Luteolibacter yonseiensis: one gene and its partners. The protein of the gene in region 2 binds, or shares a complex with, the protein of the main gene of each other region. Links are inferred from orthologs where the notes say so. Each region holds a gene or a part of one and is shown on either strand. Other genes may lie near its edges.

Region 1 (7,580 bases), on a different replicon or contig from region 2:
ATGTCTCGGTGCGCGTCGAGTCGGTCACGCAGGCCGATCTTTATACGAAAACCGGGCTGATGGTCCGCGATTCGCTGGCACCGAACGCCCGCCACGTCATGGCGCTGGTTTTCCCGAGCAACGCGGCGCGCAACAATAACAACGGCGGCTACGAATTCCAATACCGGGCGACGACCGGTGGCAACGCCACCGCGCTCTACCCGCCGGCTCCGCAGCCGTTGGTGAGCTATCCGAACACCTGGCTGCGCATGAAGCGAGAGGGCGACACCTTCATCGCCTATTCCAGTGCCAACGGTTCCGACTGGAGGGAATACTCCCGCACGGTGCTGGCGCTGCCCGCACAGCTCCATTTCGGCCTCGCCGTGACAGCCCATACCGGTAGCCCTACCACCACCGCGAAGTTTGAAATCGAGACGCGCCGCCAGAATTGGTATTACCCGAGCAGACAGGACTGCGTCACCTGTCATAACTCCCAGGCCGGCGGTGTGCTGGGACTGAGCAGCCGGCAGTTGAATCTCGACACCCGCTATCATGGCGGCGATTTGGAAAACCAGCTGAGAGCCTGGAGCCACGCCGGGCTTTTCCACAACGGTCCGGATGATTCGGAAATCCCGGCACTCCCGAAGCTGGTTCCCGCAGGCGACACCACCGCCTCCCTTGAGACACGGGCCCGCTCCTACCTGGACGCGAACTGCTCGAACTGCCACCGCCCGGGTGGTGTGCACGCCCTTTGGGACGCCCGCTTCCAGACGCCCTTCAGCCTTCAGGGCATCAACTACGGCACCGTCGTGAACAATCTCGGCAATCCCGACGCAAGGGTCGTGGTGCCGCAGAACCTGCCCGACTCCATCCTCCACTATCGGGTCAACCGCGTGGGAGAAAACCAGATGCCGCCGCTGGCAAAAAACCAGGTCGACGAGCAGGGCGTCGCGATGCTCGCCGCATGGATCCAATCCCTGCCGACGGAGAACGTGGAAGCGCCTTCCCTGCTGGCCGCGGTCGCCCGTTCCCATACGAGGGTGGACCTTTCCTGGCAGGACAACTCGGACAACGAGAGCGGTTTCTCCATCGAACGCTCGACCGACAACGTGAACTTCACCCGCATCGGTACGGTGGGTTCCGGCGTGCGCGCCTACAGCGACCTGAACGCGGAACCCTTCACCACCCAATACTACCGGGTGGCGGCGTACGCGGTGTATGTCACGTCCGCCTACTCCGATGTCCGGTCGGTCACTCCGGACATCGGCCCGCCGGCACCTGAAGTGGTGGTCCGCTCGGGAACCATGATGATCCCGAACAATGATTTCACCCCGGGCGATCTGCCGGGGGTGACGGATTTCGGCGGCGTGAGAACCAACGCCAGCGTGACGCACACCTTCTCCATCGCGAACATCGGCAACGCACCGCTCACCCTGACAGGAACACCACGGGTGGTCGTCCTCGGACCCGACGCGGCCTCCTTCCCGGTTTCCCTCCAGCCCGGGACCGGCACCATTGCCGGTGGGGCCTCCACGGCGTTCGGCATCCGCTTCTCACCGCAGGGAACGGGAATCAAGACCGCGCTGGTTTCCATTCTCTCGGATGATCCGGACGAACCGGTGACCACCTTCGCGATCACGGGAGAAGGTGTCTCCAGCGATCTCGCCGCCTGGTGGAAATTCAATGAAGCCTCCGGGACGACAGCCTTCGAAAGCGCCGGAAACAGTCTGACGGGAACCCTGACGGACCCGCTTCCGGCCTGGTCGGCGGCAGGCAGGCTTGGCGGAGCGATCCGTTTCACCGGCGAAGTCAACCAGAGTGTGACCGTGGCGAACCATTCCAGCCTGAACCCCACCTCGGCGATCACGATCACCGCATGGGTATGGGCGGAAGACTGGAGCGGCAACCGCCGCATCCTCCAGAAGGGCAACACCGACAACCAATACCGCCTGCTGGCGGAAAACGGCAAGCTGGTCTGGGACATCGAGAATGTCGGCCGGATCGAAGCGGACCTGCCAGCGACCGAAAACTGGGCCCACCTCGCCGCCACCTACAACCGGACGGCCATGCGTCTCTACGTCAACGGTGTGCAGGTCGGCGTGCTGAACAGCACCGTGGCGATGCCGACCACCACCAACCCGCTCTACATCGGCACCAAGACACCGGGATCCACCGCGGGTGATCACTTCAATGGCTACCTGGACGATCTCCGCGTCTATTCCTCCGCCGTCTCAGCGAGCGACATCGCCATGATGGGAAGGAACTCCGGTGTGGTCGAGATCGCGACGAGCGATGGAACCGCACAGAAAGGCACGGGTGACGCGGGAGCGATCTCGATCACGCGGACAGGCGATACCGCTGCGGACCTGCCGGTGACTCTTTCGCTGATCCAAGGCTCGGGCCAGGCGGTGCTGGACACCGATTTCAACCTGAGTCCGGCACTGGCCGGATTCGAAATCCCCGCAGGCCGGAGCGTTGCCACCGTGGTGGTGAATCCGATCAACCGTTCCGTCGTGACCGGACCGCTGGATGCCACCGTCCTGCTGGCCCAAGGGACCGGCTACTCGACCGGTCCCACCACAATCGCCCGCGTGCGGGTGCTGGACACCCCTTACCATCAGTGGAAAATCTCTGCATTCGGAGGACTCGCGGCAGCGAACGGCCCCGCTGCGGGTGACAACGCGGACCCGGACATGGACGGCCTGGCGAACCTGCTGGAAGGAGGACTCGGCGGCGATCCGCTGGTTTCTGATTCCTCGATCCTTCCGGATGTGAACGTGGAGTTCATCGACGGGCAACTCTACCTGACCTCCTCCTACACGAGGCCCCGCCCCGCGATGCCCGGACTGACCTACCTGACCCGGACATCGGACACACCGGCGGGCGGTGCCTGGCAGGATGCCGTGCCGCTGACGGGGTATCCGCAGGACAACGGCGACGGCACCGAGACGGTGAAGGTCCGGTCGGCCCTGCCGGTGGGTGCGGGCCCAAGCCAGTTCATGCGGCTGGAAATCGGAAGGCAATGAGAGACATCGGCCATTTTTCCGAATCCATCACCGACTGTCCAGCAAGGTTTTCCGTCGATTTTTCGGATTCGTGAAAAGTCGGTCATGACAAACCCGGCTTGATCCCTACACTCCGCGCCGTGAGTTACCAGGTCTTTGCCAGAAAATACCGCCCAAAAACCTTCAACGACGTGCTCGGACAGGATCATGTCGTGAGGACGTTACGCAACGCCATCGCCCAGAAACGGCTGGCCCACGCGTATCTTTTCGTCGGCCCGCGCGGCACCGGCAAGACCTCCACCGCCCGGATTCTCGCGAAGGCGTTGAACTGCACCGGCGGGCCGAACGCGGACTTCGACCCGGACGAGGACGTCTGCGTCGAGATCGCGGAAGGACGCTCGCTGGATGTGTTGGAAATCGACGGTGCGTCGAACAACGGCGTGGAGCAGGTGCGGGACCTGCGTGAGTCGGTGCGCTTCGCGCCGGCGCGCGGACAGTTCAAGATCTTCTACATCGACGAGGTCCACATGCTCTCGAACGCGGCGTTCAACGCGCTGCTCAAGACGCTGGAGGAACCGCCGCCGCACGTGAAATTCATCTTCGCCACCACCGAGGCGAACAAGATCCTGCCCACCATCCTCTCACGCTGCCAGCGCTTCGACCTGCGCCCCATCCCGACGGAGACCATTGCCGCGCACCTGTCGCACATCGCGAGGGAGGAAGGCATCACCCTCGATGAAACCGCCGCGTGGGCCGTCGCGAAAGGCGCGGACGGCGGCATGCGCGACGCCCAGTCGATGCTCGACCAGCTCGTTTCCTTCTGCGGGGACAGCATCAACGAGGCGAACGTGCTCGACGTCTTCGGCTTCACCTCGCGGGAAAAGGTCGCCTCGCTCACCCAGACGCTGCTCTCACGCAACAACCCCGCCGCGCTCGCGCTCATCCAGAAGGAAGCCGAGAGCGGCCGCGAGCTTTCCCAACTCCTCGGAGAACTCATCGGCTGCCTGCGCGCCCTGCTTGTCGCCAAGCTCGATCCCTCCGCCGACGGCGAAGGCATCCCGGCCCACCTGTGGACCGCTCTCCTCACCTCCGCCGACGAATACGCGCCGGACCGCATTCTTTCCGCCATCGACGTCTTCGCCGAAACGGAAGGCCGCATGAAGTGGGCGACGAACAAGCGCCTGCACTTCGAGCTGGGCGTCATCAAGGCCATCCAATCGCTGGGGGAAGTCCGCATCACCGACGTGATCAAGGTCCTGACCAAAGGCGCGGATTTCATGCCGGCCGCCGGGTCGATCGTCCTCGATCCACCGAGGGGCGCCGCAGGTCCAGCCGCTTCCGCTGTTGCCGCCAGCCCTCCAGCCACCCCTGCACCGGTCGCCGCCGAAGAGAAACCAGCGCCGGAGCCCGTCGCAACCGCTGCGGTTTCCACTCCCGCGCCGGAACCAACACCTGTCGCGGCCGCCCCAGCGAAACCACCGGCCGTTGCAGCACCTGCTCCGGAACCTACGCCTGTTCCCACACCCGCGACAGCGTCCGAACCGGACCTTTCCACCATTCCCGTCGCGAAGGAATGGAATCCCGCTCCGCAGCAGAAAGCCGTGGAGGAATCCGCCCCGGTCGCCACCAAACCGCGCATCACCGGAGGGCTCTCCGCCTTCGACCTGATGATCGCCGAGGCACCGGAAGTCAGCGAGATGCCGACCGCCACCGAGCCGCCACCATGGCAGAACGAGAAGCCCGCCGCACCCGTCGTGGAAAAAGCCCCGGAACCCGTGGCACCCGCACCGAGCATCACCGAGGACGCCTTCTACAACGACCCGCTCATCCAGGCCGCGCTGGTGAAGTTCGAAGGAAAAGTGGTGGCCTGAGAAGGGACCTTGGTGTTCCTCTTTTCATCGTGCCTGATTTTTCGAAATCCATCTTCACCGATCCCGGACCTGACGCCCCTCATCAGGCATCCGTCCCCGGGCACTGCCCTCGACCGCGGACGATCCCACCCATCGCCGATGAAAAAACTTCTCCAGCTCATCCGTGACACCGGGGTCTGGGCGCCCGTCGCGGTGCTCGTTTTTCACGAATTCGCCTCCGTAAAAGGCTACCGCACGCAGATCGACTGGATCAACCACTTCTCCGGCGGCCTGGCGTTTTCTTATTTCGCCTGGAAAAACATCCCGTTCCTCGTCCGCTGGATGGGCACGCCCACCGTCCCCGGCAGGCTGGCGGCCACATTCCTCGCGGGCTGTTCCGCCGCGATCTGGTGGGAGATCGCCGAATTTTCATCAGACGTTTTCCTCGGCAGCAGAATCCAGCGGAGCATCCATGAAACCATGGTGGATGAAATCAACGGGGTTCTCGGCACCATCACCACCGTCGGCATCCTCGGCGTTCGGGAATACCGCAGTCAGAGGAAGGTTGCGTGAAATTCCACATGATGAGTCTCGATCAACAAGGTTTCCTCCTCATGCGCCCCCTCACCCTCCACGCATCCTCCCAAGCCTCCGCACCTAAACATAGACGAGTGCTGCATTTCGTTTACCATTCCGGCGCGGCCATCACCGAAACCTGGCACAGGGCCGTGTAACTCCTTTTAAATCATTCCATGAACATCCAGAAACTGATGAAACAGGCCCAGCAGATGCAGGCGGGGCTCGCGGCGAAACAAGAAGAACTCGCCATCCAGACCGTCACCGCCTCCGTCGGCGGCGGCAAGGTGAACGTCATCGCCACCTGTTCCGGCGACGTGCTTTCCATCAAGATCGACCCGTCCGTGATCGATCCGGGCGACGCGGAGTTCCTGGAGGAACTCGTGCTCAAAGGCGTGCAGGAGGCCATCTCCAAGGGTAAGGAAACCGCCGCCGCGGAAATGAAAAAGCTCACCGGCGGGCTGAACATCCCGGGCATGTGAGAGCTGAGATCCTGAATCTTAAATCATAAATCCCGAACGGAGAGGAAGAAGCCGCTGTATTTTCAAGAAATGCTCCGCATCTCTCCTCTTCCGTTTGGAATTTGATCCTTGGGATTTAAAAATTTTCTCTCCCCGCATGTCCACCTTCTGCCGCTTCCTCGGATGGCTGGTGGTCGGACTTTCCCTGGTGCTCCACCTTTTCACGGTCTACACCTTCGCGCTGCAACCGGACCGGTTCGCGGCCTTCACCGTGATGCCCATCTGGCTATGGGGTGGCTTCGGGATGTTGTTGTGCCTCGGCGCGTTTTATTTCCTGCGCGCCCGCTTCTCCCTCCTCATGGCGGGCGTCTGGGCCGTCACCCTGCTCGTCGGCGCGGATGAGGCGCACGCGCTGCTGAACATCGGGAAACCGCCCCCCCTGCCCGGCCGTGCCGCACCTTATGAGGGGAGCCCCACCCTGCGGGTCGTCACGCTGAACTGCTCGACCTTCATCTATGGAAATCCTGCGGCGGACCTCGCCGTCTGGCAGCCCGACATCGTGCTGCTGCAGGAAGTGGAACCTCACCTGGCCCGCCAGATCGCGGATACGCTTTACGGCGGCCGGGGCGATCTCCGCTTCCATGCGGGCAATGCCATCGTCACCCGCTGGAGGATCACGCGGGACCTTCCGAATACCGACCGGAACCGCCGCGCCCTGCAGGTCACCGTGCGCACGCCCGGCGGCCAGGAAATGGAGGTTGTGAACATCCACCTCCCCAGCGCCTCCACGGACCTGAGACTTTGGCGGAAATACGCATGGTCCGCGCACCGGGTGAACCGCGCCACCCGTCTGGCCGAGCTTGCCGTCACCCGCAGGTTCCTCGCCGGATCCACTCATTTCCCCCACAAGGCGACCATTCTGGGTGGGGATTTCAACGCCCCCGCTTCGGACATCGTCCACCGCACGCTCGCGCCGGATCTGGTGGACGCCTTCGGTGCGGCGGGGACCGGCTGGGGAAACACCTTCCAGCGCCGCCTGCCGATCCTCCGCATCGACCACATCTACGCCACCCGCCATTTCGTCCCGGTCCGCAGCCGTGTCGTCGCCACCCGGAACAGCGACCATCGCATGGTCATCGCCGATTTTCTCGCGCCCACAAGACGCTCACATTAAACAAGCGTTTGACTTTTTGCCCATCTGGGTCTTTTTGCAGGAAAAATCATCGGGAATAAAACCTGCTCTCCGCTCTCTTTCGAGAGGTTGGTCCGGCGGGAAATGGTTCCCCTGATACAGCTTCAGCGCCTTCTTTTTTTGTCATGTGGATCGTCCTCTTCGCACTTCGTTACAAGTACACCATCGGGGTGCTGGCCATTTTGATCCTGCTCTTCGGCATCATGTCCGGGAAGCGGATGTCCACCGACATCCTTCCCCGCGTCGATAGCCCGGAAATCACTCTCGTCTGGAACTACAACGGCCTGAACGCGGCGGAAATGGCGTCGAAGATCACGTCCTTCTCCGAGATCGCCACGCTGAACAACGTGGACGACCTGCAGGAAGTCCGCTCGGAGACCTCGAACGGCATCGGTCTCGTGAAACTGCGTTTCCAGCCCTACGTGAACATCAACACCGCGATGTCGCAGGTCACCGGCGTTTCCCAGACCATCCTGCGCCGGATGCCCACCGGCACCACGCCGCCGCTTGTCATCCG
Region 2 (7,577 bases):
ATGAATTCGCTGGCCACCAGCTACTCGCGGGACTTCCACTTCCGTTGGTTCAAGACGCCGGAGGATGACAATGCCCGTGTCAGGATCATCAAGCTCAGCACCGTGGGATTCGCCCTGATCCTGATCTTGGTCGGTCTCGCCACCGCTTTCGTCAAGGCTCACAATCCGAGCCTCAGCATCATCCCGATCATCCTGGGCAGCTTCGGTTACACTTACGGCGCGCTGCTCGGCGTGTTCATCGTCGCGCTCTTCACGAAGAACCGCGGCAGCGAGATCGGCAACCTCATCGCGATGACCGCGGGCATCGTGGTCGTGGCCGTCCTCAGCGACCTGCCCAACGACGTATGGAGCATGTTCACGGGCGATCCGAACATCGATCTCTATCAGAATCCCGAGTGGATGCCCGTGCTGAAATTCACCTGGCGCATCCTGGCCGGAACCCTCGTCACGGTGGCCGTCGCGCTCTGCTTCAAAAGTGATCGGACACGCTCCGCCACCGCACGCTGAGGACGGGCGGATGCATGTCCTTGATACTCGTGGGCTAAGGGCGGCGGGACGACGTGCCATGCCACTCATCATGATTTGCGACAAATTTGTCACACTCCAACCTATTTATTTACAGCAATATAGACGTCATTCAGCTGGCCCGCTTTCGGAATAGTTTAAGAACCCGTAATAAAATCACGGTCAAGTTTTTAAAAATATTCTCCGTGGAACCCTTGTGGAATACGGACCTCCGCGACCAATTGTTAGAAGCTGATAAAAAGATCTCCCCCGGGTAAAACAATCCGCCCATTCTCCCCACCCAGCCGCAACACACCACCCGGGGGATGGTGTTCGTAATGTGGCTTGCTTGAAATTTTAAAAAGATTGATCAAATAATGGAATCGGAGGACGTGCTAACACAGGAGATGGAGGGTGGGTTTGGAGAAATCCTGACGACGAGCGGGGGTTGGGAATCTGTCTGTGAATCGCTGCGTGTGATGGTGAGCAACGATGCATTCCAACGTTGGTTCCGCGCCGCGCGCTGGCTCGGCGTGGAAGACGACATCGGCACCATCGCGGTTCCTGGCGAAATCCATCAGGTATGGATCGAGACGAACTACCTGCCGGAACTCACCATGGCGGTGACCGGCGTGTTCGAGGATGTCCGAGAAGTACGTGTGGTGGTGGGCGAGGAATCCGGTGTGACCGACCACTCCGAAGACGGCTCGCCGACCCCCAACATTTCCCAAGCCCGCCCGACGAAAGCCGCGGCGCTCGAAGGCGAGGCGCTCGACCGCCGCATCAAGGCGGCGGGTCTGAACCCGGCGCACACCTTCGCCAGCTTCGTCGTCGGAGCGAACAGCCAGTTCGCCCACGCGGCATGTGAGGCGGTCGCCAAAAAATCCGGCGTCGGTTACAATCCGCTCTTCATCTACGGCGGCCCCGGCCTCGGCAAGACCCACCTCATGCAGGCCATCGGCCATGAGCTGCTGCGCCGCCAGCCCGGCTCGCGCGTCATTTATCTGACCTGCGAGAAATTCACCAACGAGTTCATCGACGCCGTCCGCAGGGGGGACATCGAGAAATTCCGCCGCCGCTACCGGAGTTCGGACGTCCTGCTCATCGACGACGTGCAGTTCCTCGCCGGCAAGGAGCGCTCGCAGGAGGAGTTCTTCCACACTTTCAACACTCTGCTGGATGGCCGGAACCAGGTCGTGCTCACCTGCGACCGCCCGGCCTGCGAGATCAAGAGCCTCGAGCCACGTCTCATCTCCCGCTTCGAATGCGGTCTCACGGTCGAGATGCAGCCACCGCAGATGGAAACACGGATGGCGATTCTCAAGAAGAAATCCCACGACTGGAAGGTCCGCGTGGACGAGTCCGTCCTCACGTTCCTCGCGGAAAAAATCCGCACCAACGTCCGCCGCCTGGAAGGCGCGCTCATGCGGGTGGCCACCTACGCCTCGCTCGCCGGGGAAAGCGTCACCGTGGAAAAGGTCGAGCACCTCCTCAAGGACCTCATCCGCGAGGAAGCCAGCCGCCAGGTCAGCATCGACGCGATCCAGAAGGCCGTGGCCGAGCATTTCGACGTCCGCCTCGCGGACATGACGAGCCGCCGCCGTCCCGCGAGCATCGCCTTCCCTCGCCAGGTAGCCATGTATCTCAGCCGCTCGCTGACCAAGGGATCACTCATGGAGATCGGGGAGGCTTTCGGCGGCCGGGACCACGGCACCGTCATCCACGCCTGCAAGAAGGTGGGCGAGAAAATCGACGACGAGCCCGGGCTGAAAGAGAGCATCGCCCGCATCGAGTCACAGCTCCGGCGCTGATTGCGGATCACTTTTGGGAATCTCAACAGAAGTCTTGCCAAGGCGCAGTGAAAACGGACACTACGCCTTAGCAATTACTCTGGTCCCATTTTATGAAGTTCCGCATCTCCAAGGAAGCATTCCTCGACGGCTTGCAAAAAGTCCAACACGTCGTCAGTTCGCGCACCACCCTGCCGATCCTATCCAACGTCCTGCTTGTGGCCAAGGATGGCCGCATCCAGTTCACCACCACGGACCTGGACGTCGGCATCACCGGCTCGGTCGAGGCCCAGATTGAGAAAGAGGGAGCGACCACGCTGCCGGCCAAGCGGCTCGTCAGCATCATCCGCGAACTTCCATCCAGCGAGGTGGAGATCTCGGTGGACGGAAAAAACCACGCATCCATCCGCAGCGGTCCGTCGTTTTTCAAAATCATCGGTCTTGGAGAGGCCGAATTCCCACCACTCCCCGACTTCGAAGGGGCCAAGGTTTTCAAGATCCCGCAGCAAACCCTGCGCGACGGACTCAAGAAAACCTCCTACGCCATTTCCACCGACGAGACCCGCTACGTGCTCAACGGCATCTTCACCTCCTTCCGCGATGGGAAAATGACGCTCGTCGCCACCGATGGCCGCCGCCTCGCGATGGTCGATGCGGATCTCGAATTCCCCGCCTCCCACGAAACCGACGTCATCATCCCGACGAAAGCCGTCCAGGAGCTCCAGCGCTTGTTGGGCGATGCCGGCGAGGTCATCGTGAAACTCAGCGACAGCCAGATCTCCTTCACCGTGGGCGACAGCCTGCTCGCCAGCAAGCTCATCGAGGGCAACTATCCGAACTACCGCCAGGTGATCCCGGGCGACAGCAACGAGCGCGTCGTCATCTCCCGCGAGGCCCTGCTCGAGACCGTCCGCCGGGTGTCCCTCCTTTCGTCGGACAAGTCGAACTCCGTGAAGCTCGTCTTCAGCGAAAACCACATCGAGGTCACCGCGAACTCGCCGGACGTCGGTGAGGCGCAGGAATCCATGGATGTGATCTACCAAGGTCCGCCGATGCAGATCGCCTTCAACCCCGAGTTCCTTCAGGCCCCGCTCCGCGCGCTGGACAGCAACGACGTTTATCTCGACCTCATCGACGAGATGAGCCCCGGCGTCCTCCGCATCGAAGGCACCTTCCTCTACGTCCTCATGCCGATGCGTGTGACGAACTGAGGTCGGCCAAAACCAATCTGATTTTTCAAGAAGCGCCTGTCTCCTGACAGGCGCTTTTTTGTGCCTTCCCGCATTTTCCCACAGGGGTGGGAGGGCAGACAAATCCAACGGTCCGGGGTGTTTGTAGGGAGCAATCATGCCCTCTTTCAAAACCGCCTACACATCGTCCGCCATTTTGACGTGCCTGCTTTCCACCTCAGGTCTGATCGGCAGCGTCGGCTCCGGCGCATTCGACATCAGGATGCTGACGTTTTTTCTATCAACCGCGGTGGCGGCGGCCTTCCCATTGTTGAAGAAAGGCGGCCTCGGCGGAAATCCACGTTTGGCAGTCCTCATCGCCGCCCTGCTCACCATCACCTTCGGTATGCTGATCTCGATGGCGTTCATCGATTTCATACGAACCGGCGGAGGCGAGGGCCCGAGGGGTGAAGGCTCCCCGCTCATCAACATGATCGCCATCGCGCTTGGTGCCACATTGGCCTTCAGCCCGTGGTTGATCACCACGCTTCGGGGGCTCCCACACTGGCACGCGCATTCGCGGAGGGACAGACCGGTCGACCCGCCATAACCGTCCATCATCGTGTCCGGGCTCCATGGCGGAACAAACCCCGCCCTGTTTCCGCAGGAGTCCTGTCGCCCGACCAGGCAGGGTCCGATTCCCGCCACTTTTCATTTCCCTGCCCCCGCCAATCTGGCAGACAGGAACGTGACTTGGATCTGGCGCTACTTTTTGATCTGCTTGCTCTTCGCCACCACCGCGCGCGGTCATGTGGTCACCCAGATTTTCGGGGAATGGAAAAATGATGATCCATGGGAAATCGAAGTCCTTTTCGATGCGGGCTACGCGGTTCCCGAATGGCGGGGGGATGGAGCGACCGCGGCCCCGACCCGTGACTGGCTCCTCAAACTCGGCGAACCGGGATGGGCACCGCTGAGGCTGGAGTCGGAGCGTTATCTGCGGGAGTGCCTGACCCTGACCTCCGGCGGAAAACCCGTCACGTGGCGCGTCGAATTCATCGACTTCGCAAAGAGTCCGCCGGATTTTCCGGAATTGCTGAACGATGGCGCGTATTTCCGGATGAGGCTCACCTCCAGCTTTTTGGAAATGCCCGACAAGATGTCATGGAGCGTAGGCGGCAGGCCGTCCCTGGTTCTCAAGCTTCCGGGCCAGGAATCAGGCTACCTCACGCTGGCTCCCGGCCAGAGCCTGCCATTCCCCCGGCCTCCCGAATCCGTGGCGAGCCCCGCGCCCGTGACAGGCAGGGCATCATGGATCGAAGCCTTCCAGCAGGGTTTCGCGCACGTCCTGCCCAAGGGACTGGATCACCTGCTCTTCGTGCTGGGACTGTTCTTCTACCGGCGGCGGTGGCGCCCGCTGATTTCACAGTCGCTGGCTTTCACCCTGGCCCACACCGTCACACTTGGCCTGGCGGCGGCAGGATGGGTGCGGGTGTCGGCAAGCTGGGTGGAGCCGCTGATCGCACTGAGCCTCGTGGCGGTCGCGCTCGAAAACCTGCGACCCGCTGGAAACAGGAACACCATCCTCAGACACGCGATCGTATTCTCCTTCGGCCTGATCCATGGCCTCGGCTTCGCAGGCAGCCTCTCCGTCTGGCTGAAACCCGGTGACGGTTTTTTCATCGCCTTGTTCAGCGCCAATCTGGGAGTGGAAGCGGCACAGGCCGTGATCATCGTCCTGGCATGGATCGCGACCCTTCCGCTTTACCGCACTCCCTACTATCCGCGGCTGCGTGTGGGAGCCTGCCTCTCGATCGCCGCTCTGGGATTGTTCTGGGCCATTCAGCGGTTGTGAAAATGTCGTCATTGCGCACGTTTTCGGAACCACTGGGATGGAATTTCCCGATTCATTTAAGATCTCCTTACAATGTTTCCCGGGTATTGAATGGTCATGGTGCTTACAATGCAGGCGGTTGGTGGGCCGAATTCCAGCCACCGCTTAAAATAGCGGATTCTTGCAATGTGGCTGGTTGACAAGCGAGGGGTGGGTTGACCAATCTGCGGAAGACGCAGCACGGAAGATCACCCTGACTGCACCATCGAAAATCCACCTCCAAGGACTCAAAGCCCAGTGTTTTCCAACGAAGATTATCTCGCAGAACTGCTCGCCGAAGCCGGAATGGTGAGCCACGATCAACTCGATCAAGCCCGTAGTTCTCTCTCCGGAGGCGAAACCATTGTCGAGCACCTCCTTGCACATACCTCTCTAAGTCAAGAGGATGTAGCGAAAACGCTGGCAGCGAACGCAGGCATCCCCTTCATCCGGCTGGCCGATGTCACATTCGACCCCGCCATCACGGCGTCGATTGGTGACGACCTCGCCAAGCGGTACCGCGTGATCCCTGTGCAGGATGACGGCTGGTCCCTCACCCTCGCCATCGCGGATCCGCTGGATTTCGAGGCTTTGGACAGCCTTCCACACGCGCTGGGCCGCGAGATGAATCTCGTCTGCGTCACCCAACAGGAGATCAAGGAACATCTCCGCCAGTTCTACCACTCGAACGAAGCCACCGCCGCGGAAGGATACTCCGTCACAGGTGGTGACGACGAAGCCGGCCCATCCAGCGCGGACGCGCCGATCATCAAGCTGGTGATGCAACTCCTCACCGAGGCATTCCGCCTGCGTGCGTCGGACATCCACATCGAGCCGCTCGAGACCTCCGTCCGCGTACGCTATCGCCTGGACGGAAAATTGGTCCACGTGGACACCCACCCGAAAAAACTCCTGCCGGCCATCATCGCCCGTCTCAAGGTCATGAGCGGTACGATGTCCATCGCGGAAAAACGCCTCCCTCAGGACGGTCGGATCCAGCTGAAAATGGGCGAAAAGGAAGTCGATCTCCGGGTTTCCTCCGTCCCGTCGAACCATGGCGAATCCATCGTCATGCGTATTCTGGACAAGACCGCGCTGATGCTCGGTCTTCCGGAACTCGGATTCTTCTCCGACGACCAAGAGCTCTTCAACCAGATGCTTGGCCTGCCAGACGGCATTCTCCTCGTCACCGGCCCCACGGGTTCCGGAAAAACGACCACGCTCTACGCCTGTCTCAACGTCATCAACAAGCCGGACAAAAAGATCATCACCGTGGAAGACCCGGTCGAGTATGAACTCCCCGGCATCAACCAGGTCATGGTGAAGACCGACATCGGAATGACCTTCGCGGCGGCGTTGCGCGCCATGCTGCGCCAGGCGCCGAACATCATCATGATCGGGGAAATCCGGGACGCGGAGACGGCGAACATCGCCATCAACGCCTCACTCACCGGCCACTTGGTTTTCTCCACCCTGCACACGAACGACGCGCCTTCCGCGGTCGCCCGTCTCGCGGACATCGGTGTGAAACCGTTCCTCATCGCCTCCGCTGTCCGCGCGGTGCTCGCCCAGCGACTGGTTCGGAAGCTCTGCCCGATTTGCAAAGGCCCGGCCGAACTTACGGACAAGGAAATGCGCGCCCTCTCCCTCGATCCTTCCCGGATGACGGAAGCGACCATTTTCGGCCCCGTCGGCTGCGAAAAATGCCGTGGAAATGGTTACAAAGGACGGATGGGGATTTTCGAAATCTTCGTCATCGACGACGAGGTCCGCAGCATGATCAACGGTGGACTCACCACCACCCAGCTCCGCCGCCGCGCCCGCGAACTGGGCATGCGCACGCTTCGTGAGGACGGCATCCGCAAGGTGCTCTCCGGCCTCACTTCCGGCAGCGAGGTTGTCCACGCCACCATGTCAGATCTGGATTGATCGCCGCCACCCCGACCTTTTTTCGAAAAACCTTTCGCCTTACGTCCCATGGACCATCAACAGATCATCGAACTTTTCCAATCACGCGGTCTCATCGACGCATCACTTGCTCAAGACATCCTCGCGGAAGTCGATCACAGCGGTAAGGAAATCGCCGAAATCCTCTCCGATTACCAAGTCATCCAAAGCCGTGACGACATCTGGCCTGTCGTTGCCTCCGAGTTGGGAGCCAGCATGGTGGATCTCAAGAACTGGACTCCGCCGGAAGCTCTTCTCGCCTTGGTCCCGGCCGGAACCGCCCGTCTCCATGGC
Region 3 (7,609 bases), on a different replicon or contig from region 2:
CCTGCTAATCCCCCGGTCCCTCGTTTTTCATCCGCCCACCCGTTTCGCGGGTTGATCCGCACCGTCCATTTTTCCTAAAACCACCGCAACATGTCCTGGCAATCCTACAACCAAAGTCTCGTCCGATACCCGCAACACGGCTTCTCCCTCGACCTCTCGCTCATGGACATCGCGCCCGGGCTGGTCGCCTCGCTCCAGCCGAAGATCGACAAGGCGTTCACCGACATGGCCGCGCTTGAGGCCGGACAAATTGTCAACCCGGACGAAGGTCGCATGGTCGGTCACTACTGGCTCCGGAACGCCGCCCTGGCCCCAAATGAAGAAGTGCGCCGTTCCATCACCGAGCCGTTGGAAAACCTCAAGCGCTTCGCGGAAAAGGTCCACACCGGCGCGGTCTCCTCTCCGACGGGCGGAAATTTCCAACAGGTCCTGCTCATCGGCATCGGCGGTTCGGCCCTCGGTCCCCAGCTCGTCACCGAAGCCATCGGCCAGAACGCCCGGCTCGCGCTGCATTTCTTCGACAACACGGACCCCGCCGGCATGGACACGGTGATCGCCCGGCTCTCCCACACGGGACTCGACAAAACCCTCGTCCTGGTCATTTCCAAATCCGGCGGCACCGCCGAAACGCGGAATGGCATGCTGGAGGCAAAGGCCGCGTATGAAGCGGCGGGCCTCGACTTCGGCCGCCACGCCGTGGCCGTCACCGGGACCGGCTCCAAACTCGACCAATACGCCGCGCAACAGAATTTCATCGCCCGCTTCCCGATGGAAGACTGGGTCGGCGGGCGCACCTCCGTGCTCTCCACCGTGGGCCTCGTGCCTGCCGCCTTGCAAGGCCTCGACATCGATGCGCTGCTCGCAGGCGCCGCCGCGATGGACGTGGAGACCCGCAAGACAGAGGCCGCGAAGAACGCCTCCATGCAGCTCGCGATCGCCTGGTACAGCGCCACCAACGGCAAGGGTGAAAAGGATATGGTCGTCCTGCCCTACAAGGACTCGCTCGTCCTCTTTTCAAAATACCTGCAGCAGCTCGTCATGGAGTCGCTCGGCAAGGAACTGGACCTCGACGGCAACCCGGTGAACCAGGGCATCGCCGTTTATGGAAACAAGGGTTCCACCGACCAGCACGCCTACGTCCAACAGCTCCGCGACGGGGTGAACAACTTCTTCGCCACCTTCATCGAAGTCCGCAAGGGCCGCTCCGGAAACAGCATCGAGGTCGATCCCGGCACCACCACCGCCGACTACCTCCAGGGTTTCCTCCGCGGCACCCGCAAGGCTCTCCACGAGTCCGGCCGCAAGTCCCTCACCATTTCCATTCCGGAGGTCACTCCGTTCCAGCTCGGCCTGCTCATCGCCCTCTTCGAGCGCACCGTATCGTTCTATGCCTCGCTGGTGAACATCAACGCCTACCACCAGCCCGGTGTGGAAGCGGGTAAAAAAGCCGCCGGAGCCTTCATCGACACACTCAACAAGGTGCGCGGCCACATCACCTCATGGGCCAAGACCGCCGGGGAAATCGCCACCGAGATCGATGCGGATCCCGAGGATGTCTACCACTGCCTCACCCACCTCTCCGCGAACGGCGAGGTCCAGATCTCCATCGGCGCGACCCCTGCGGACGACAGCTTCCAGATCTGATCCACAAGGATTGGCTTCATCCTGAAACCAAAATGCGCCGGACACGACGTCCGGCGCATTTCTATTATAAAGCTCGGTGGCAGAACACAGCCCCCGCACCGGTCTGGCTGAAATACCATCTGGTCAAACCCCGCAATCCACGATCTCAAGGTTTGATCCTCCTGTCAGAACTCCCGGCAGCAGTTCCATGGCCCTGCGCGGCACGAAATCCTGTCCGGATTCCATCATCTCCTCCACACCCCACCAGCGGTATTCCTTCACATATCCATCCGGTTTATCCCCGCGGATCTCCTTGTATCCCACCCGCACCACAAAAAATTTCTCAAACTGGTCGATCTCCTTCCCATCCCACACATGCCGGTGACGCCGGTGCCATACGCAAGACCCGGGCGACACCACCAGACCGGTCTCCTCACGGACCTCCCGACGGGCCGCGTCTTCAAACGTCTCCCCCGCTTCCAGACCACCACCGGGCATCACCCAGAAAACCGCTCCTGTGACGGGTTCGACTCCCCGGCAGAAAAGCACGCGGCTTCGCTCGTCGATAAGAATGACCCTTGATGCCAGACGGGGAGTTCCCGATCGACCATCAATGCCCGAAGTGGGATTTTTGTCATCAAACATTCGAAGGTATCCTGGAATAGACCCGTGTGTTCCGCAGCGCACCCGCGAGGTTCCTGCGTTCGTTTCTCATGGTGCCCTCCAGTTCGAATCCCACCCTTTCCGCCAGTTTCCAGCTCGCCACGTTCCTGTCATCGGTGGTGAGGAAAACCCGTGAGGCACCCAAGGATCCCAGCGCGTGGCCAGCCAGTGCCGAAACCCCTTCCGTCATCAGTCCAAGTCCCGCGTATTTCGAATTCCCCCAGTATCCCATTTCGAAATGCCTGAGATCCCAGTCCGCATCGTGCAGACCGCTGCCTCCGACAAGGGAACCGTCCACCTTGAGGAAAAAGAATGCCATCAGATCCTCGTTCAGCAGAAATCTCGCATGAGCCTGGCGACAGGAATTTTCCGACTGTTCGAGGGTGGGCGGTGGAGTGACCCAGGCCAGCCACGGCGCGAGACTTTCAAGCGATCCGAGAATGGCGGCGTTGAAGACCGCCCCATCTCCCGGTCGTGCCACCCGGATGACGAGACGTTCGGATTCGATCTGTTCGGGAAGGGATGACTGCATTTTTTCGCGGATTCTCCAAAATCCTCACCAAGACTGCTGAAGATTTCGGGATAGGTCAACAAGCTCATGGAGTGTCGGCCTCCGGCTTTTTCGAAAAATGTCCGGAAAATTTGCGCGTCGAGGAGTCCATGAAATCCCACGGCTGGGCATCTTCCACGTATATCTCGAACTTCGGCTGGAAAATGGCCGGATCGTCGAGACTCGACGCCACCACGCCGATGATGCCCCGTTCCGCATTTTCCGCGCCCGTCAGCCGGGAACCGCACTCCGGACAAAACCCGCGCACATTATGTCCTCCACCCTCGGTCGCGGTGGAATGCCGCCGGACCTCTCCCTGTGTCAGCCGGAACGCCGGATAGGGGAAAACAACCACAGGCACATAAGGTCCGCCCGTGATCCGCTGGCAGTCGCGACAGTGGCATTTCAACATCAGCACCGGTTCCGCCGTGCTCTCGTATCGCACCGCCCCGCAAATGCATCCTCCAGTGATCGGCAAGTTCATCGTGCCTCAAACATGACCGCACCCGCCGTTTTCTCCACTCCGAAATGACAGTCCCCGCATGCGTCCCCCCGGCGTATCGCGACACCGCCGCAGCCGCGTTGAAAATCCCGGGGTTCCCGGATTTGCTGTGGCGCATCCCGCCTCCGCAGCCGACACTGTGCCCGCCGCTTGAGAAAAATCATCCACATCGACATGGACTGCTTCTACGCCGCCATCGAGGAACGGGAGAACCCCGCCTTGCGCGGCAAGCCCGTGGGCGTGGGCGGTGGCGAGCGGCGCGGCGTGCTGACCACGGCGAACTACGAGGCCCGCAAATACGGCTGCCGCTCCGCGATGCCTGTCTTCAAGGCGCTCGAACTTTGTCCGCAGCTCATCCTCGTGCCGGTGAGGTTCGATCTTTACCGCTCGGTCAGCTCCCGGATCCGTGCCATTTTCGGACGGTTCACCGACCTCATCGAGCCGCTCTCGCTGGACGAGGCCTACCTCGATGTCTCGCACCTGGAGTCCAACGGTGCCGCGGTGGCCCGTGAGATCCGCGCTCAGATTTTTGAAGAAACCGGACTCACCGCCTCCGCCGGGATCGCTCCCAACAAACTCATCGCCAAGATCGCCTCCGACTGGCACAAGCCGAACGGTCAGAAACAGGTGACCGAGGAGGAGATCCCGGCGTTTCTCGAAAAGCTGCCCGTCGGACGTATCTGGGGCGTGGGGAAAAAGATGCGTGAGAAACTCACCGTGCTCGGCATCGAAACATGCGGGGACCTGCAGAAGCTCGACCAGATCGAGCTTTCCCAGCGTTTCGGGAAATGGGGCATCGAGCTGTGGCACCTGTGCCGGGGGATGGACGACCGCGCCGTCACGCCCGACCGCACCCGGAAATCGGTGAGCAGCGAGACGACCTTTTCCGAAAACATCACCACGCTGCCAGCCCTCATCCCGCCGATGCGTGGCATGATCGAGGGACTGCTGGAAGATCTCGCGAAGTCCCACTCGGACCGCACCATCCGTTCGTTGGTGGTGAAAATGAAATTCGCGGACTTCGACCGCACCACCGCCGAACGCGCCGGGCACGTGGTGGACATTTCGGTTTTCGAAGACCTCCTCGCTGAAGCCTGGAAACGCGGAAACGCCCGGGCGGTGAGACTCCTCGGGGTCGGCGTGCGCTTCACTGACCCGCAGGAGGTCGAGCAACTCGAGTTCTTCGATTGAATATCGAAATGACGGAGGAATAAAACGCCTTCCGCACGATTCACTTGTAAAATGAGCGGGGCCGGGATCGTTTACGCCACATGATCCGCGCCGCCTGGTTACTGCCGTTTGTTTCCGTCCTGCCCCTCACCGCCCGGGAACTGCCTCCGCTGCCTGCGGAGCTTTCCGCCTACGTGCTGGAACCGGCTCCGGATACCGCTTCCCCTTTCCTGAAAAAAGGCGATCGCATCGCCATCTGCGGCGACTCCATCACCGAGCAGAAACTCTACTCGGTCCTGCTCGAATCCTACCTGACCGCCAGCTACCCGGAGTTGGAAATCACCTGCCGCCAGTATGGCTGGAGCGGCGAGCAGGCGGGTGGCTTCCTCGGGCGCATGAAAAACGACGTGCTGCGCTTCAAGCCCACCGTGGCCACGACCTGCTATGGGATGAACGACTTCCGCTACGTCCCCTACGAGGACGGGATTGCCGCGGAATACCGGAAGAACCAGACGGCCATCGTCACCGTCTTCCAGGAATCCGGCTGCCGCGTGGTGATCGGCTCGCCCGGAATCATCGACTCCGTGCCACACTGGGTGAAATCCGCCGCCGGCACCCAGCAGGACCTGAACCTGAGCCTTTCCCGCTTCCGGAACATCAACGTGGAAATCGCCAAGGCGAAGAACGCCGCTTTCGCGGATCTCTACCGTCCCATGCTGCTCGCTGATTTCAACGCGGAAAAACAGTTCGGCCCGGACTTCAAGGTCGCAGGAAAAGACGGCGTCCACCCGGCGTGGGCCGGACAGGTCATCATGGCCTACGGATTTCTCAAGGGACTGGGCGTCGATGGAAACCTCGGCGCCGTGAGCTACGACGAAACCAGCGGCAAAGCCACCGCCGCGAACGGTCACGAGGTCCTCACCTCCATCGGGGGGAAGATCACCCTCCGCAGCACCCGCCTGCCCTTCTGCCCCGGGCCGGGAGCGACGGATAAAGACGATTCCATCCGCGCGGGCATGGCGCTGGTGCCCTTCGATGACGAGCTGAACCGTTTTCTCTTCCGTGTCACCTCCCCCAAAGCCGAGTCATACACCGTGACCTGGGGAGACCAGAGCCGCACTTACACCGCCAAGGACCTCGCCGCCGGGGTGAACCTCGCCAAGGACTTCGACAACAATCCGCTGGTTCCGGTGTTTAAAAAAATCTGGGACGCCGTTTCCAAAAAGCAGGAATATGAGACACGCCAGATCAAGAGCATCATCCATGGTCCGGAAGGTGCTGCGGATGCCGAGGCTGCCTTCGCGCTCACGGAGAAAGCCCGGACACCGTTGGAAAAAGCGATTTCCGAAGCAAAACAACCCGCCGAACACGCTATCATGGTGACCGCCGTGAAGTGAAACATCCGCATCCCCTACTCCGTAACTCCTGTCATGAACCGCTCTAACCTCATCTTCACCCACGGAGCCGTGTTTTCCGTAGGCATCGCGGCAGCCATGATCGCGAACAGTTTTCGCGAGACCGGCGCTGACGGAACAGGTGGTGGGACAGCCGCTCTTTCCACCCGTTCCTCATCCCGCGGTGCTGATGGATCATCCGGGAGTGCCGAAACCGACCGCGAGGGAAAAACTCGCGATTCCGACCGCGGTCCCTCGGGCAGGCCCAGAATCGACCCCGTCGAGCAGCTCGGCGGGATTGTGAAGATGACGGATGCCTTTTCCCGCCAGCGCGCGTTGATGGATATGATCGAAAAGCTCGGCCCTGACCAGTTCGCCGCCGTCGCGGAACAATTCCGCAATCTCGACCATCTCGGCAATTCGCGTGGCGAATTCGGCCTCATCCTGCAGGGATGGGCCAAGCTCGACCCGCTTGCCGCGCTCGAATACGTCGGTAAGAACGGCGAAGGCCGCGGCCGCGGAACCATTCTCGAAACCTGGGCGGGCAACGACCCGGCCGCCGCCGAGGCATGGGCCAAGGCGAACTTCACCGGCGAGGGGCCGAATCCCTACATGGCCTCCATCATCCGGGGTATCGCAGGCAACGACCTGACCTCCGCCACCCGCCTCGCGGAGGAAATGCCACGCAGCGACGAGCGCGGATATGCCGCGGGTGCGATCACGGACGCGTTGTTCCTCCAAGGCATCGATGCGGCGAAAAACTACCCCGCCACCATCAAGGACGATGCGTTGCGGGGCGGATTCGTCGCCATGATCGCCGAGCGGCTCGCCCAGAAAAATCCCGAGGACGCCGCGAAATGGCTCGCTTCCATGAACGCGGGCGAGGACCAGATCCGCGCCGCCCGCGGCGTCGCCCAGGCCCTCGCTTCGAAAGATCCTGACGAGGCCGCCCTCTGGCTGAAATCCCTCCAACCGGAAGCCCGGGGCGAGGCCGCCCGGGGCATCATCCCCGCCATGTCCTCAGGCGACATGAACAAGATCACCCAGACCGCGAAATGGGTCGCCACGCTCGCAGGCACACCGGGCTACGACAACGTCGTCGAGGAGTTCGTCTGGAGCTGCAACACCCGCGCTCCCGAGCAGTCCGCCGCATGGATCCAAGGCGTCGCGAATCCCGACCAACAACGCCGTCTCTATTACCGCATGCTCGGTGAATGGTCGCAGCGGGACGCTGCCGCAGTGAAACAATGGGTCGCCGCGAACAACGTCCCTGAAGACGTCCGCCGCCGGTTCCTGCGGTAACGCCGTGCGGAGGCAACCGGGTCGAATGACCTGTGGCTCCTCGTAAGTCTTCCCACAAATCCCCATTTTCCGGCTTTGCCTCGCGGCGGGATTCATTCAGAAACCCCGCATGCCGATTTTTGAAAAAGCCCGCGAGCTTGCGGTCATCAACTCGTCCGCCGCCGTCATCGGCTGGGACCAGGAAACCTACCTGCCGGAAGCCGCCGCGAAGCACCGTGCGGATCAGCTCGCATGGCTCTCCTCACGCGCCCACGAACTCTCCACGTCCGATGCATGGAGGAGGGATCTCGAAGAGGCCGAGGCGGCTGATGATGGCTCCGATTTCAAAAAAACCGCCAATCTCCGGGAGATGCGCCGCGAGTTCGACCGCGCGACGAAGCTGACGGTGGAACTCGTCGCCCGTGA

What was found.
Region 1: the proteins of dnaN (region 2) and dnaX are in contact, whole or in part, in a cryo-EM structure (PDB 8GIZ), measured with the Escherichia coli proteins. The link is inferred for Luteolibacter yonseiensis from one-to-one orthologs.
Region 3: the proteins of dnaN (region 2) and dinB are in contact, whole or in part, in a solved structure (PDB 1OK7), measured with the Escherichia coli proteins. The link is inferred for Luteolibacter yonseiensis from one-to-one orthologs.

Annotation. Positions count from the first base shown.
Region 1 is NZ_JAENIK010000013.1:381,602-389,181, forward strand. What follows is about bases 2,516-5,479. They hold dnaX (DNA polymerase III subunit gamma/tau), read left to right. Parts: upstream 2,516-3,103; coding sequence 3,104-4,855; downstream 4,856-5,479. Other genes in these bases: JIN84_RS22010 (PQQ-dependent sugar dehydrogenase), read left to right, coding at 2,516-3,005; JIN84_RS22020 (DUF2238 domain-containing protein), read left to right, coding at 4,994-5,407. Also shown: more of JIN84_RS22010, read left to right, coding at 1-2,515; JIN84_RS22025 (YbaB/EbfC family nucleoid-associated protein), read left to right, coding at 5,587-5,892; JIN84_RS22030 (endonuclease/exonuclease/phosphatase family protein), read left to right, coding at 6,029-7,045; JIN84_RS22035 (efflux RND transporter permease subunit), read left to right, coding at 7,189-7,580. UniProt on the Escherichia coli protein: Part of the beta sliding clamp loading complex, which hydrolyzes ATP to load the beta clamp onto primed DNA to form the DNA replication pre-initiation complex.
Region 2 is NZ_JAENIK010000011.1:461,225-468,801, reverse strand. What follows is about bases 1,496-4,456. They hold dnaN (DNA polymerase III subunit beta), read left to right. Parts: upstream 1,496-2,407; coding sequence 2,408-3,505; downstream 3,506-4,456. Other genes in these bases: JIN84_RS23405 (HupE/UreJ family protein), read left to right, coding at 4,086-4,456; JIN84_RS11660 (hypothetical protein), read left to right, coding at 3,642-4,073; dnaA (chromosomal replication initiator protein DnaA), read left to right, coding at 1,496-2,315. Outside these bases: JIN84_RS11675 (sodium:solute symporter), read left to right, coding at 1-507; more of dnaA, read left to right, coding at 882-1,495; more of JIN84_RS23405, read left to right, coding at 4,457-5,318; JIN84_RS11650 (GspE/PulE family protein), read left to right, coding at 5,595-7,265; JIN84_RS11645 (GspE/PulE family protein), read left to right, coding at 7,314-7,577. UniProt on the Escherichia coli protein: Confers DNA tethering and processivity to DNA polymerases and other proteins. Acts as a clamp, forming a ring around DNA (a reaction catalyzed by the clamp-loading complex) which diffuses in an ATP-independent manner freely and bidirectionally along dsDNA.
Region 3 is NZ_JAENIK010000012.1:629,790-637,398, reverse strand. The notes cover bases 2,516-5,508. They hold dinB (DNA polymerase IV), read left to right. Parts: upstream 2,516-3,488; coding sequence 3,489-4,529; downstream 4,530-5,508. Other genes in these bases: JIN84_RS18370 (SGNH/GDSL hydrolase family protein), read left to right, coding at 4,610-5,508; JIN84_RS18380 (GFA family protein), read right to left, coding at 2,883-3,320; JIN84_RS18385 (GNAT family N-acetyltransferase), read right to left, coding at 2,516-2,818. In the rest of the region: JIN84_RS18395 (glucose-6-phosphate isomerase), read left to right, coding at 91-1,644; JIN84_RS18390 (NUDIX hydrolase), read right to left, coding at 1,768-2,268; more of JIN84_RS18385, read right to left, coding at 2,261-2,515; more of JIN84_RS18370, read left to right, coding at 5,509-5,905; JIN84_RS18365 (hypothetical protein), read left to right, coding at 5,939-7,204; JIN84_RS18360 (carboxypeptidase M32), read left to right, coding at 7,314-7,609. UniProt on the Escherichia coli protein: Poorly processive, error-prone DNA polymerase involved in translesion repair and untargeted mutagenesis. Copies undamaged DNA at stalled replication forks, which arise in vivo from mismatched or misaligned primer ends.